One region of the Bradyrhizobium sp. WCU1 genome, then DNA from elsewhere that is predicted to be linked to it. Evidence: predicted binding sites of a transcription regulator. Region 1 holds the regulator's gene; each other region holds the start of a gene.
What was found. Region 1 encodes PhoB, which activates phosphate uptake and scavenging genes when phosphate is short. Its sites were predicted from a motif close to TGTCATNNANCTGTCAT; they were not measured.

Region 1 (5,214 bases):
TCTCAGCCTGTTCAATGCGGCGCTGATCCTCGCCATCATGGTGCTGCCCTTCATCACCGCGATCTCGGTTGACGTGTTCAAGACCGTGCCGCCGGTGCTGAAGGAAGCCGCCTACGGCATGGGCTGCACCACCTGGGAAGTCGTCCGCAGCGTAGTGATCCCCTACACCCGCGTCGGCGTGATCGGCGGCATCATGCTGGCGCTCGGCCGCGCCCTCGGCGAGACCATGGCGGTGACCTTCATCATCGGCAACTCGTTCCGCATCTCGTCGTCGATCTTCGCGCCGGGCACCACGATCTCGGCGGCGATCGCTAGCGAATTCGCCGAGAGCGACGGCCTGCACCAGTCCGGCCTGATCCTGCTCGGCCTCTTGCTGTTCGTGCTGACCTTCTTCGTGCTCGCCGGTGCGCGGCTGATGCTGATGCGGCTTGAAACGAAAGCGGGGAAGTAGCGCCATGAACCCGATCTACAAATCCCGCCGCCGCAGCGACATCGTCATCCGTGCACTTTGCGTCGGCGCGGCGCTGTTCGGCGTCACCTGGCTGGCGCTGATCCTGATCACGCTGGTCTACAACGGCCTTGCTGGCCTCAGCGTGCAGCTATTCACCCAGAACACGCCGCCGCCGGGCTCGACCGATGGCGGTCTGCTCAACGCCATCGTCGGTTCGGTGATCATGACCGTGATCGGCGTCGGGATCGGCGCGCCGCTCGGCCTGTTCGCCGGCACCTACCTCGCCGAGTACGGCAAGCACGACAAGCTGACCTCGGTGATCCGCTTCATCAACGACATCCTGCTCAGTGCGCCCTCGATCATCATCGGCCTGTTCATCTATGGCGCGGTCGTGGTGCCGATGCGCGGCTTCTCGGCGATCGCAGGCGCGCTGGCGCTCGCCGTGATCGTGATCCCGGTCGTGCTGCGCACCACCGAGGACATGCTGCTGCTGGTGCCCAATCCGCTGCGCGAGGCGGCCTCCGCGCTCGGCCTGCCGCGTTCGCTGGTGATCAAGCGGATCGCTTACCGTGCGGCCCGGTCGGGTCTGATCACCGGCGTGCTGCTGGCGACCGCACGCGTCGCCGGCGAAACCGCGCCGCTGCTGTTCACCGCGCTGTCGAACCAGTTCTTCAGTCTGGATCTGACCAAGACGATGGCCAACCTGCCGGTGACCATCAACAACTTCGTGCAGAGCCCCTACGCCTACTGGAAAGAGCTGGCGTGGAGCGGTGCACTGCTGATCACATTCACCGTGCTCGCGCTGAATATCGGCGCGCGTATCCTTGGTGCCGAAAGGGCCGCAAAATGACCGAGCTTTCCGTCTCCACGACCGCCGCGGGCCACGTTCCCCAGGTTCCGCTTCCGGAAGCGCCGCCGAAAGTCACGGTGCGCAACCTCAACTTCTATTACGGCGAGCACCACGCGCTGAAGAACATCAACCTGACGCTCGGCACCAACCGCGTCACGGCGTTCATCGGCCCGTCGGGCTGCGGCAAGTCGACCCTGCTGCGCATCTTCAACCGGATGTATGACCTGTATCCGGGCCAGCGCGCGGTCGGCCAGTTGATGCTGGACCAGACCAACATTCTCGATCCCAAGCTCGACCTCAATCTGCTGCGTGCGCGGGTCGGCATGGTGTTCCAGAAGCCGACGCCGTTCCCGATGACGATCTACGAGAACATCGCCTTCGGCATTCGCCTCTATGAGAAGATCTCGAAGTCCGAGATGGACGATCGGGTCGAGAAGGCGCTGCGCGGCGGTGCGCTGTGGAACGAGGTCAAGGACAAGCTGAACGCCTCCGGCCTGTCGCTCTCCGGCGGCCAGCAGCAGCGGTTGTGCATCGCGCGCACCGTCGCGGTGCGCCCCGAAGTGATCCTGTTCGACGAGCCCTGCTCGGCGCTCGATCCGATCTCGACCGCCAAGGTCGAGGAGCTGATCCAGGAGCTCTCCGAGGACTACACGATCGCGATCGTGACCCACAACATGCAGCAGGCGGCGCGCGTCTCCGACAAGACCGCCTTCATGTATCTCGGCGAACTGATCGAGTTTGACGACACCAACAAGATCTTCACCTCACCGAGTGATCGACGCACCCAGGACTACATCACCGGCCGGTTCGGTTAGAGCATGATCCGGAAAAGTGGCAACCGGTTTTCCGATCGGATCATGCTGAAATATGGACACGAGATCATGGTCCCCAAGGGATCATGATCGAGGGAGACAAGCGATGGCTTCTGAACATACCGCCAAGGCATTCGACAGCGACCTGCAGGAGTTGACCCGCCTGGTCGCCGAGATGGGCGGCCTCGTCGAGCGGATGATCACCGAGTCGGTCGACGCGCTGATCCGCCGCGACGTCGCGCTCGGCAAGCGCGTGGTCGCCGCCGACATCGAGATCGACAATCTGCAGCGCGTCATCGAAGAGCGCGCGGTGCTGACGATCGCGCGCCGCCAGCCGATGGCGATCGACCTGCGCGAGATCGTCAGCGCGATGCGCGTGGCCACCGATCTCGAGCGGATCGGCGACCTTGCCAAGAACATGGGCAAGCGTGTCGCGGCGCTGGAAAGCGACTTCCAGCCGCTGAAGCTGATCCGCGGCCTCGAGCACATGACCGACCTCGTGCTGTCGCAGGTCAAGTCTGTGCTCGACGCCTATGCCGCGCACGACCTGCCGGCGGCGATGAACGTCTGGAAGGGCGACGAGGAGGTCGACGCGATCTGCACCTCGCTGTTCCGCGAGCTGCTCACCTACATGATGGAGGATCCGCGCAACATCTCATTCTGTATCCATCTGATGTTCTGCGCCAAGAACATCGAGCGGATCGGCGATCACGCCACCAATATCGCCGAGACGGTGTTCTACATGATCGAAGGCCAGCAGATCACCGACAAGCGCCCGAAGGGCGACATGACCAACTTTGCCACCACGGTGCCGGGTAACACGTAGTCGACGGCGTTTCGGTTTGCGTCAGGGCAACGGATCACCACAGAGAAAGAACTTAGACCGATGAGCGCACGCATTCTGGTAGTCGAAGACGAGGAAGCGCTGACGACACTGTTGCGCTACAACCTCGATGCCGAAGGCTACGATGTCGAAACGGTGGGGCGCGGCGACGATGCCGACACCCGGCTGAAGGAGCGCGTTCCCGACCTCGTGGTGCTGGACTGGATGCTGCCGGGCCTGTCCGGCATCGAGCTGTGCCGACGGTTGCGGGCGCGGCCCGAGACCAAGCAGCTTCCGATCATCATGCTGACCGCGCGCGGCGAGGAGAGCGAGCGGGTGCGCGGGCTGGCCACCGGCGCCGACGATTACATCGTCAAGCCGTTCTCGGTGCCGGAATTGCTGGCACGGGTGAAGGGCCTGTTGCGCCGCGCGAGCCCGGAGCGGCTTGCGACCGTGCTGACCTATGGTGACATCGAGCTCGACCGCGAGAAGCGCCGCGTGGCGCGTTCGGGGCGCCCGATCGATCTCGGGCCGACCGAATATCGCCTGCTTGAATTCTTCCTCGAGCATCCCGGCCGCGTATTCAGCCGCGAGCAGCTGCTCGACAGCGTCTGGGGCCGCGACATCTACATCGATGAGCGCACCGTCGACGTGCATATCGGCCGCCTGCGCAAGCTGCTCAATCCGGGCCGCGAGCAGGATCCGATCCGCACCGTGCGCGGCGCCGGCTATGCGCTCGACGACCGCTTCGCGAAAGCCGAGCCGCAGCCGTAACGGCTTGGTCGCGATCACAGGCCACAACACGGCGTCGTCCTGTTGGCTCCATGACGAGCTGCGCACCACAAAAAAATCCCCGCTTTCGCGGGGATTTGTTTTGAAGTCTTCCGTCGTTTCCCGAGTGCTTACTTGATCTGTGGCTTCGCCGATGGCCGGCGGCGATCGGCGGCGGGCTGGTAGGCGACGCGCGAGTGATGTGCGCAATAGGGCAGGCCGGCGAGCGCCTTGCCGCCGCAGAAGAAGAATTCCGGGCTCGAGGGATCGCCGACCGGCCAATGGCAGGTCGCCTCGTTGAGCTCGAGCAGCGACAGCCGCTGGCTCATCGGCACCACGTTGTCGAAGGAGATCGGATCGGGCTCCATCTCGACCTCGAAGGCGTGTGCGAGCGCGGTGTTGCCGCGCGAAACCGGGCGCGCCACCCGCATCATGTGCTGGGCGGGACGGGCCTTGCGCTGCCGCGGCGCGGCGGTCGAGGGGGCCTTGGCGCGGCCGGAGAGGCCGAGCCGATGCACTTTGCCGATCACGGCGTTTCGCGTCACATTGCCAAGTTCCGCTGCGATCTGGCTGGCCGAAAGGCCAGACTCCCAGAGCTTCTTCAGCTGCTCGACGCGATCGTCGGACCAGGTCAATACCGTCATCGCATTCTTCCTTTCGCATGGCGCCGGCCAGTCATTGGAGCGGCGCTGCGAGCCAAATCTGGACAAATATCCCTGCGGCCAGAATCCCTTAGCCCTCGCCGGACACGATGTTGCGCCCGAACGTTTACGTGAGACACGAAGGCTACTTAGAGGGTCCAGTACTGCCGCACGAGATGTCGTACCCGACAGGCCAAACGCTACAATATGGCGTGACTCTGGCGCAAGAGTCCGCGGTCGTGCGTCCACATGTTCCCACAAAGTTAAGCATTGCTATGAGGCTTTTCCACTGCACCGGAATGCTCCGGATTGCGCTGGTTTGGCATTGCAGGACGGCCGGCAAAGGGCGGCTCCTGGCGATTGACACCGACCGGCCGCAGCATAGAATGACCCCACGTGCCGCCCGCAAAGGCGGCCGTTTTGTTTTCCGAAGCTGGCCGTTGCTGCGCTGGCGTCAATGCGCGCGGCAATTGTCGGCCCCAAACCGGCAGTGAACGCCATGACCAACAGCGCCCCGTCGCATCTGCTCCCCGTCTTCGCCAGGGTCGATCTCGGCTTCGAGCGCGGTGAGGGCGCCTGGCTGATCGCAACCAACGGCGACCGCTATCTCGATTTCACCTCGGGCGTCGCGGTGAACGCGCTCGGGCACGCGCATCCGCATCTGGTCAAGGCGCTGCAGGAACAGGCGACCAAGCTGTGGCACATGTCGAACCTGTTCAAGAGCCCCGACGGCGAGGTGCTCGCCGCGCGGCTGTGCGAGCAGAGCTTTGCCGACTTCGTATTCTTCTGCAATTCCGGCGCTGAGGCGATGGAGGGCGTGATCAAGCTGGTCCGCCATCATCACTTCTCCAAGGGCCATGGCGAGC
Region 2 (5,214 bases), 3.0 Mb from region 1:
GCCGCCTGGGGCTATCACAACCACAATGGCGGCTGGTGGTGGCGCCATCCGCATGGCGGTTTCGGCTGGGTCGGTCCGGTGTTCTGGCCCTATGCCTATTACGATCTCTACGACTACGCCTGGTGGGGCGACGACTACGACCCGTACTTCTGGGACTATGGCTACAACGACATCTATACCGGCCTGTTCGGCCCCTATGACTACGATGCCTTGAGCGGCTATGCCGACTACCTGCCCGGCCGTACCGGTCCGCGGCCGCCGGTCGCGGGCCGCTCCGGTGCGCCCGCTCAAACTGCGACCCTCGCCGACATGTGCGGTAGCGACAGAAGCGATATCGCGGGCTTCCCGATCGAACAATTCCGCAGCGCGATCCAGCCCAATGCGGAGCAGAGCGCGGCGCTCGACGAACTCGCCACTGCATCGCAGAAGGCGTCCGAAACCATTCTCAGTTCATGTCCCAAGGACATCCCGTTGACCGCGCCGAGCCGCCTCGCCTCGATGCAGCAGCGCCTCCAGGCCATGCGCGACGCGGTCGGCACCCTGCAACCGGCGCTGGAGAAGTTCTACGGGCTGCTCAGCGACGATCAGAAAGCCAAGGTGACCGCGCTGGCAGCGGATCAGCAACGCAGCAGACGCGAGGCGACGCGAGACAACGGCAATTGCAACGCGGCGCAACCTGCCGCCATCGCATGGCCCAGCGAGATCATCGAACGCGACGTCAAACCCACCGACGCGCAGCGGGCGAGCCTCGATGCCTTGCGGGACGCGGCAACAAAGGCCGAGGACGCATTGAAATCGTCCTGTCCGCCCAGCGATGCGCGCACGCCGCCGGCGCGCCTTGCGGCAGTCGGAGCACGGCTCGATTCCATGCTCCAGGCGATCGGGACGGTACGCCCGGCCCTCGACACCTTCTACGGCGCGCTCAGCGACGAGCAGAAGGCGGCGTTCGACGCGGTCGGCCCCGGGCAGGACGGCGGCAGGACCGCAATGGCCGCAGCCAACGACGAACCGCCGCGAAGCCGTCATCGCCGCCACCGCCATCACGGTCCCAATATCGGCGGCATGATCTTCCGGATGATCGGCCTGTAGGGCTCGTCATCGCCGCCGCGCGCGGTTGGCGGCAACGCCATCCCAGGATCGCTTACCGCGGTCCGCTGCCTCTGCGCTCACCGGGCTACGGCGCGATCCAGACGCCGATCAGGATGATCGCCAATGAGACGGCAATCACGAGCACGTCGGTCGTGAGCCACTCCGGCATTCCACTTGCTGGCTGCTTGCTCATGTCCGCGACTCCTTCTGTTCGCGTCGAGCCACCATGCTGAAGCGGATCAGCGCGAACGAGGATGAACTGGATCACATAAGGGCGCGACAAGCGGTCGCTCTGAATTTCGCGCATCTGCGCGCGCTGAAGTTGCGGCGCGCGATCGTTCTGCCGCACAGGTTTCTGAACATGTTCGAGAACGCCGGCGGCTGCGGCTAACGCTAGCACGTTATCGACCGGCGCGGGGTACCACATGACAAGGCGGATCACACCCAGAAGCCCGTGATCGGGCCGCAGTTCGCGCACATCCGCAGTGCGTAAGATGTGTAGAGCGCAGCGAAACTCATCCTACGCAGCTACAGCGGCATCACAGCACCTTGCGCTGCGCCAGGTTCTTCATCAACGCACCGACGCCGAACGTCCACGGCTCGCATTCGTCGCTGCCGCGCATGCGGTTGACGAGCTTGCCGAGCTGAGGCGCCGCGATGGTGACGATGTCGTCGCGCTTGTGGGTGAAGCCCTCGCCCTTGGCGTCGCGGTCCTTCACCGGCGCGAACATCGTGCCGAGGAACAGCGCAAAGCCGTCGGGATATTGATGCACGGGGCCGATGGTTTGCGCGACCAGATCGGTCGGGTCGCGGCTGATCTTGGAGATCGAGGAATGGCCCTCGAGCACGAAGCCATCGGTGCCGGTCACGGTCAGGCCGACATCCATCTTCCTGACGTCGTCGAGCGAGAACGTCTGATCGAACAGCCGCAGCAGCGGACCGATGGCGCAGGAGGCATTGTTGTCCTTGGCCTTCGACAGCAGCAGCGCCGAGCGGCCCTCGAAGTCGCGCAGATTGACGTCGTTGCCGAGCGCGGCGCCGACGATCTTGCCGGCGCCGGAGACGACGAGCACGACCTCCGGCTCGGGATTGTTCCAGGTCGACTTCGGATGCAGCCCGGCATCCATGCCGGTGCCGACCGAGGACAGTGTCGGCGCCTTGGTGAACACTTCGGCATCGGGACCGATGCCGACCTCCAGATACTGGCTCCAGGCATTCTGATCGATCAGCACCTGCTTCAGCCGCATCGCCTGCTCGGAGCCGGGCTTCAGCTTGGAGAGATCGTCACCGACGAGGCGCACCACTTCCTTGCGGATCGCCTCCGCCGAGGACGGATTGCCGCGCGCCCGCTCCTCGATCACGCGCTCCAGCATCGAGATCGCAAAGGTGACGCCGGCGGCCTTCAGCACCTGCAGGTCGACCGGCGCGAGCAGATGCGGCTTGGTCGCGTCGCGGCGGTCGGGCGGCGTGTTGGCGAGGATCGTCTCGAAATCGCCGATCCGCTCGCCGCGCGTGGCGCGCAATGCGGCAGCGGGATCGGCTTCCTCGCAGAGCGCGCTCACGGTGGGGAAACGCGCGGTGACGTCGAACACGCCGTCCGCCCGCACCGCAACCACGGCCGGTCCGCCCGCCTGCGGCAGCCAGACCCGTCCGACCAGCGCGCCGGCGGTGCCGTCCTCCGGCAGGACGTCTTTTGGCGTGAGCGAAATCATCGGCATCTCCCATTTTCGTGTTGTTGGCGCTTGTTAGCACAGCCGCGGCGCCGGCGTGAGACAGCGGTCATGGCATTGTCATAGAGGGGTAACATCGCCCGTCAATGCTCCCGTCGATCCATCTAACACACTGAAAGACGGACCTTCATGACCGCTCCCCACCTCACCGACGAAGCCGCCCACGAGGAAGCACTGCGTGAGGAAGCCTTGCGCGCCCGCATCCATCAGGAGATGGCCGACAATCTCGACGAGGAACTCGAGCTCGAACTCGACGACATCAGGCTCGACGAGCTCGACCATGACGGGGAAGCCGGAAAGCCGTCGATCGACCGCAAGTTCTACTTCCGCGAATTGCTGCGGCTGCAGGGCGAGCTGGTCAAGCTGCAGGACTGGGTGCAGCACGAGAAGAAGAAGGTCGTCGTGCTGTTTGAGGGCCGCGATTCCGCCGGCAAGGGCGGCGTCATCAAGCGCATCACCCAGCGGCTCAACCCGCGCGTCTGCCGCATCGCGGCGCTGCCGGCGCCGAACGAGCGCGAGCGCACGCAATGGTACTTCCAGCGCTATGTCTCGCACCTGCCGGCCGGCGGCGAGATCGTGCTGTTCGACCGCAGCTGGTACAACCGCGCCGGCGTCGAGAAGGTGATGGGATTCTGCACCGACGAGCAGTATGAGGAGTTCTTCAACTCGGTGCCGGACTTCGAGCGCATGCTGATCCGCTCCGGAACCATCCTGCTGAAATACTGGTTCTCGATCACCGACGAGGAGCAGGCATTCCGCTTCTCGATGCGGATCCAGGATCCGCTGAAGCAATGGAAGCTGAGCCCGATGGACGTCGAGGCGAGGACCCGCTGGGAGCTCTACACCAAGGCCAAGGAGACGATGCTGGAGCGCACCCACCTGCCGGACTCGCCGTGGTGGATCGTCGATGCCGTCGACAAGAAGCGCGCCCGGCTCAACTGCATCTCGCATCTGTTGAGCCAGATCCCCTATCAGCACGTCGCCCACCAACCGGTGGTGCTGCCGCCGCGGGTGCGCAACCCCGACTATCACCGCGGTCCGATCCCGCCGGAGATGTTCGTGCCGGGACGGTATTGATCCCGTTGTTTCCCCTCTCCCCGTTCTTGCGGGGGGAGGCACATCGCGCATTTTCGGAATAATAGAATAATGCCTCTGATTTGCCCGACATGTCAAGTTGACGTGTCGACTGCCGGCACGCGGCCGGCTCCTTTGCATGGGGTTGTTTTCGAGTTTTTGACGGTGCGCCCCGGCGAGGGCAGGCGATGTGCGATAGCCAGGCCGCAAACGGGGAGGTGAAGAGATGGGCATCTCCTCTTCGCCACGCCTACCAATGGTGCAGGCGCGCGCCCTTGCTGGCACAGGAACCCGACGCTAGGCTTCGGCGACCTGGTGCAGGGAGGCCCGCTTGACTCAATCCGACGATGTGAAGATTTCCGAAGATCGCCGCGACGCGCTGCGCTATGCGCTCGGGATCGGCAGCGGCGTGGCGCTCGCGGCCGCGATGGCAACCCCGGCCGCAGCGCAAGCCCAAGCCGACAACACGCTGGATCGCATCCGCGCCACCAAGGTGCTGCGGATCGCGGTGCTGCCCGGCGAGCTGCCCTATTTCAACAAGGATCTCGCCACCGGCACCTGGTCCGGCTTCTCGATCGAGATGGCCAACGACCTCGCGAAACTGCTCGACGTCAAGCTGGAATATGTCGAGTCGACCTACGGCAATTCGATTCTGGATCTGCAGGCCAACAAGATCGACCTCGGCTTCGCGCTCAACCCGACGCCGCAGCGCGCACTGGTGGTCGATTTCACCAACCTGGTGTTCCCGCATCCGTTCGGCGCGATGCTGAAGAAGGGGCTGGAGGCAAAAACCTGGGCCGACATCAACAAGCCGGAGGTCAAGATCGCAGTCGACGTCGGCTCGGCCAATGAGGCGGTGGCGCGGCGCTTTGCGCCGAACGCCACCATCAAGTCGCTGAAGTCGCGCGACGAGGTGATGCTGGAAATGTCGTCGGGCCGCGTCGATTGCGTAGTCAACGCGCTGGTGCTCGGGCTGACCGCGATCGCCAAGAACCCGAACCTGGGCACCTACAAGATCCTGACCTCACCGTCGGTGACGATCGCGAGCGGCACGGCGGTGCGGCGCGAGCAGGACAAGCGCTGGCGCGATTTCCTCTCGGTGTGGATCGACTACAACCGCGGCATCGGCCAGATGCGCGAATGGTTCGTCAAGGGCCTTGGACTTGCCGGCGTCAAGGCGGAGGACGTCCCGGTGGAGCTGAATATCTGAGGCTCTGGCGTGGTTCGGTTTGGGGCTCGGTCCCTTCACCTCTCCCTACGGGAGAGGTCGGCGCGAAGCGCCGGGTGAGGGGTCTCAGGTCCTACGAGAGAGCGTGCCCCC
Region 3 (5,214 bases), 2.6 Mb from region 1:
GCGTAATAGATCGCGTAGCGCGGTGTAGTGGTCATGACAGCAGAGCCGAACTACGCCGCCGCAACGGTCTTGCGCGGCGCGATCGAATGAACGAGGCAGCTCGCATCGGCCAGATGCACCAGCCGTCCGGACGAGATCACCGCGACGATGCGCGGCCGCAGCGGCACCTTGTCGTCGACGACGATGATGTCGGCGCGGCGGCCCGCCGCGAGCACGCCGCGATCGACGAGCCCTGCCGCGCGTGCCGGTGCCGACGAGATCAGGTCCCAGGCCCTGGCGAGCGGCAGGATGCCGTCAGCGGCGAGGCGGAAGGCGGCGAGCAGCTGCGCCGGATAGTAATAGTCCGACGCCAGCACCGAGCAGAGCCCCTGTGCGATCATGTCGGACGCCTTGGTCCAGCCGGTGTGGCTGCCGCCGCGCACCACGTTGGGCGCGCCGAACACGATGAAGTCGCCGGCGGCCGCGGCGTCGCGCGCGGTTTCTTCATTGACGGGGAATTCGGCGATCGTGGCGCCCAGCGCGCGAAACTCCTGACGCATCACCGGAGTGTTGTCGTCATGAGAGAGCATGCGGATATCGGCCGCGCGTGCCGCGGCGGCCAGCCGCGCGATCGAGGCCGGCACTTCGGGACGGCGCGCGACCACCTGGTCGAGCATCTCGTTGATGGCCTCGACCGAGAGCCCGGCCCGTTCGGCCAGCTGGTTGCGCTTCTTCGGCTTCACGTTGCTGTGGTCATTGAAGGCGAACAGGTCGATCCGACCTTCGCTGAGCCATTGAATGATCTCGGTCTCGGCGTCGAGATTGTGGGTCTCGTGGCGCAGATGGAAACGCGTGTCGGCGGCGAGCTGCGGCCGCAGCGCCTCGATCGCATCGAGCAGCTTCCGCGCATTTTCCGCACTGCGCAGGCCAGGCTCCCACGACCAGGTCGTGCCATGGAAGACGGTGGTGATGCCGTTGGCGATCGCCTGCCGATCGCTGTCGATCAGTGCCACGTCGGTCGGGAAGTCGACGCTTGGGCGCGGCATCATCTGCCGCTCGAACGCATCGCCGTGCAGATCGATGATGCCGGGCAGCACCAGGAGGCCGCTGGCATCGATATGAAGCGCGGCGCGCCCCTGTTCGGTGTCGAGCGCGCCGATGTCGCGGCCCGCGGTGCGCAGCGAGGTCTCTACGAATGCACCGTCAACCAGCGCGCGCCCGCCCTCGATGAAAATGTCCGTCACGATGTCGCGCTCCGTTGTTTTGCTTTTGATTGAGATACGGCTTCGGCCTCGTACTTGTCGAGGAATTCCTCGACCGCGAGCTTGCGAAAGTCGGGCAGAACACGACGAAGTGTCTCGTGATCCCAGTCCCACCATGCGAGTGCGGCGAGGCGATCCGCGACATCCTCGGAAAAGCGCCGCTTCACCGGACGCGCGGGATTGCCGGCGACGATGGCATAGGCGGGCACGTCCTTGGTGACGATCGCACCGGCAGCGACGACCGCGCCGGTTCCGATGTTCCGCCCAGCGAGCACGATCGCGCCATGACCGATCCAGACGTCATGGCCGATATGCACGTGGTGCGCACGTCGCCAGTTGAAGAAGTCGGTGTCGTCGCTCTCTCCGGGAAAATAGGCGCTGGCGCGGTAGGTGAAATGCGCCTGGGTCGCGCGATGCATCGGGTGGTTGCCGGGATTGATCCTGGTCATCGCCGCGATCGAGCAGAACTTGCCGATCGACGTGTAGGTGATCTGGCTGTCGTTCACGACGTAGGAATAGTCATCCATGCTGACTTCAAGCAGGATCGTGCGTGCGCCGACCTCGGTATATTTGCCGAGCTTGCTCTCGCGAACCGACGCAGTCGGGTCGACGGTCGGCACAACCGAGAGTGTTTTTCCGGCCATCAGGGCCTCCGCTGATCTTGCAAATCGTTGGCTTCCGGGGAGATGTGCGCTCGTCATCGGGATGCTTGATGACAACATCATGACGTCGCGGTGACAGCAAGGGGTGGACAAAGACGGGTGTGAACGATCGCCGCACCGCAGCGCAACCGTCACATAACTGTAAAACGCCGGGGATAGCGATGGCCCAACGTGACGCGGTTGGAGCATTACATGCTGGTGGTGGAAGGTTTGACGTGCCGTTTCGGCGCAAAAGCCGCGGTCGACAACGCGTCTTTCTCGATTGCGCCGGGCAGCTTTGTCGGCGTGATCGGCCGCTCCGGTGCCGGCAAATCGACGCTGCTGCGGATGATCAACCGTCTCGCCGATCCGACCTCCGGCCGTATCCTGTTCGAAGGCACTGACGTGACCGCGCTGCGCGGCAAGGCGCTGCGGCAGTGGCGGGCGCGTTCGGCGATGATCTTCCAGCAATTCAATCTGGTCGGCCGTCTCGACGTGCTGACCAACGTGCTGATGGGCCGGCTTGCCCAGATTCCGTCATGGCGCTCGCTGGCGCAGGTCTGGCCGGAGCAGGACAGGGCGCTCGCGCTGTCCGCACTCGAGCAGTTCGACATCGCCCAGCTCGCGGCGCAGCGCGCCGACCAGCTCTCCGGCGGCCAGCAGCAGCGTGTCGCCATCGCCCGCGCGCTGGTGCAGGAGCCCGACATCATCCTTGCCGATGAGCCGATCGCTTCGCTCGATCCGCGCAACACCAAGATCGTGATGGATGCGCTGCTGCGCATCAACAAGCATTTCGGCATCACCGTGCTCTGCAATCTGCACTCGCTCGACCTCGCGCGCACCTACTGCGACCGTCTGGTCGGTATGGCGGCCGGCCGCGTGGTGTTCGACGGAGCGCCTGCGGCGCTCACCGACCATATCGCCCGCGAGCTCTATGACCTCGAGGCCAATGACGTCATCGGCGCGGCGCCGCTGCCGGCGCCCGACGGCGCGACCGCGCCGGCGCTCGGCACCGCTGCCGCGGCCTGAGCGTCGCGTCATTTTCAATCCGAGAGGCCGGGCATTTTGCCCGGCCAACAGGTGCAACTACAGAACAGGGGTAGTCATGATCACTCGTCGCATCATTCTGGCCGGCGCTGCCGCGCTGGCTTTTGCCGGTTCGGCCTCCGCGCAGGACTGGAAGGCAAAGTATCCGGAGCTCACCTTCGCGGTGGTGCCGGCCGAGAACGCCTCGGGCGTCACCGAACGCTGGACGCCGTTCGTCGCGTATCTGTCGAAGGAGCTCGGCGTGAAGGTCACGCTGCGCATCGCCAATGACTACGCGGCCGTCATCGAAGGCCAGCGTTCCGGCAACATCCAGATTGCCAGCTACGGCTCGGCCTCGTTCGCCCGCGCCCGCCTGACCGGCGTCAAGACCGACGCCTTCGCCAACGACATGAACGCCGACGGTTCGACCGGCTACTATTCGGTGTTCTTCGTCAAGGCCTCGAGCCCCTACAAGAAGGTGGAAGACCTGAAGGGCAAGAACCTCGGCCTGGTCGATCCGAATTCCACCTCGGGCAACAACGTGCCGCGCTTCGAGCTCGACAAGATGGGCATCCACGATGCCGAGGGCTTCTTCGGCAAGGTCGTGTTCACCGGCAGCCACGAAAACGCCGTGCTGGCGCTGGCCCAGGGCACCGTCGACATCGCGGCCAACCAGTGGACCAACGAGGACGACTCGACGCTCGCTCAGATGCTGACCAAGGGCATGCTGAAGAACGCCGACGGCTCGGCAATGAAGAAGGACGACTTCCGTATCATCAACAAGTCGTCGCCGATCATCAACGGCCCCTACGCCTACAACACCGACCTTCCGGAAGATCTGAAGGCGGCGATCGCCAAGGCCTTCTTCGACGCGCCGACCAAGGACAAGGCCGCCTTCGACCGTCTCTCCGACGGCCAGAAGAAGGGCTTCCATCCCGCTACGACCAAGGATTGGGACAGCACGATCGAGCTGATCAAGTTCGTCGACAGGCTGCGCAAGAAGGCGAGCTGATCGCCTCCCGGAAACGAACCGGGCCGGGTTTCAATAACCCGGCCCGTTGCATTTGACCTCCAGCCAAACCGACCAGAACGATGGCCACTGCCGTATCCATTCTTCCAGCCCAGCAATTGGCGGTGCTGGAAGACGCCTACCGCAAGGCGGTCGCGCGCAAGCGGCTGAAGGGCGCGCTGGCCACCGCGGCGTTTTGCATCGTTCTGGTCATCGCGGCCTTCGGCGCCGAAGTGAATTTGCGCACGCTGTTCACCTATTTCGGCAACTTCGTCAGCTATTTCGATCGTATTCTCACGCTCGATTCCGGCGCGCGGGTCTGGACCGATCCCGGCGAATGGTTCTGGGGCTGGCATAAATGGCTGAGGATGCTCGGCGAGACGATCCTGATCAGCTATGTCGGCACGCTGACCGGCGCGGTGCTCGCTTTCGCGCTGAATTTCTTCGCCGCCCAGAATACCTCACCCGGACCGTGGGTGCGCTTCGTCGTCCGCCGTCTGCTGGAATTCGCCCGCACCGTGCCGGGCATCGTATTCGCGCTGATCTTCGTGATCGCGTTCGGCCTCGGCCCGATGGCCGGTGTGCTCGCGATTGCGATCCACACCACCGGGGCTCTCGGCAAGCTGTTCGCCGAGATCGTCGAGAACGCCGACATGAAACCGGTAGAGGGCATCCGCTCCACCGGCGCAAGCTGGCTGTCCTGCATGCGCTTTGCCATCCTGCCGCAGGTGTCGGCGGGCTACGCCAGCTATGCGCTGCTGCGGTTCGAGATCAACGTCCGCGAAGCGTCGGTGATGGGCTTCGTCGGCGCCGGCGGCATCGGGCAGGAGCTCGTGGTCGCGATCCGCAAGTTCTACTATTCCGACGTCAGCGCCATCCTCGTCACCATCATCGTCACCGTCTTCATCATCGACATCTCGACCGGCTGGCTGCGCGGCCGGCTGTTCGGTAAGGAGACCCGCCGATGAGCCAGATGCCGAAGCCGGACGCTGCGGAGCTGCGGGCCAAATATCCCGGCGTGTTCGAGCGGCCCGCATCGGCGCGGCTGGCGATGCCGGCCATGATCGCGGCAGCGCTCGCGATCTTCGTCTACGGCCTGGTCGATCTCGACTTCTCGCCGACCAGGCTGATCGCGGGGATGAGCCAGCTCGGCTGGATCACCATGATGATGATCCCGCCGAATCCCGGTTCGTCGTTCCCGCTCTACATGCAGGCGCTCGGCGAGACGCTGTCGATCGCGCTGCTTGGTACCACGCTTGCCGCGCTGCTGGCGCTGCCGGTCAGCCTGCTCGCGGCG

Region 2: ppk2 (polyphosphate kinase 2) is a predicted target of PhoB. The motif match lies at 2,867-2,883, and genes of this name have one in related genera.
Region 3: phnC (phosphonate ABC transporter ATP-binding protein) is a predicted target of PhoB. The motif match lies at 1,954-1,970, and genes of this name have one in related genera.

Annotation. Positions count from the first base shown of each region.
Region 1 covers NZ_CM130280.1:4,251,847-4,257,060, forward strand. The annotation lists gene pstC (phosphate ABC transporter permease subunit PstC) at 1-451, shown strand, start outside; gene pstA (phosphate ABC transporter permease PstA) at 456-1,301, shown strand; gene pstB (phosphate ABC transporter ATP-binding protein PstB) at 1,298-2,116, shown strand; gene phoU (phosphate signaling complex protein PhoU) at 2,220-2,939, shown strand; gene phoB (phosphate regulon transcriptional regulator PhoB) at 3,000-3,710, shown strand; gene ACTUWL_RS19730 (GcrA family cell cycle regulator) at 3,839-4,351, opposite strand; gene ACTUWL_RS19735 (aspartate aminotransferase family protein) at 4,848-5,214, shown strand, end outside.
Region 2 covers NZ_CM130280.1:1,236,850-1,242,063, forward strand. The annotation lists gene ACTUWL_RS05655 (Spy/CpxP family protein refolding chaperone) at 1-1,089, shown strand, start outside; gene ACTUWL_RS05660 (hypothetical protein) at 1,316-1,480, shown strand; gene ACTUWL_RS05665 (fumarylacetoacetate hydrolase family protein) at 1,629-2,801, opposite strand; gene ppk2 (polyphosphate kinase 2) at 2,949-3,896, shown strand; gene ACTUWL_RS05675 (transporter substrate-binding domain-containing protein) at 4,225-5,103, shown strand.
Region 3 covers NZ_CM130280.1:1,645,279-1,650,492, reverse strand. The annotation lists gene ACTUWL_RS07430 (DUF1045 domain-containing protein) at 1-35, opposite strand, end outside; gene ACTUWL_RS07425 (alpha-D-ribose 1-methylphosphonate 5-triphosphate diphosphatase) at 51-1,223, opposite strand; gene ACTUWL_RS07420 (transferase hexapeptide repeat family phosphonate metabolim protein) at 1,220-1,885, opposite strand; gene phnC (phosphonate ABC transporter ATP-binding protein) at 2,096-2,911, shown strand; gene phnD (phosphonate ABC transporter substrate-binding protein) at 2,988-3,920, shown strand; gene phnE (phosphonate ABC transporter, permease protein PhnE) at 4,001-4,885, shown strand; gene phnE (phosphonate ABC transporter, permease protein PhnE) at 4,882-5,214, shown strand, end outside.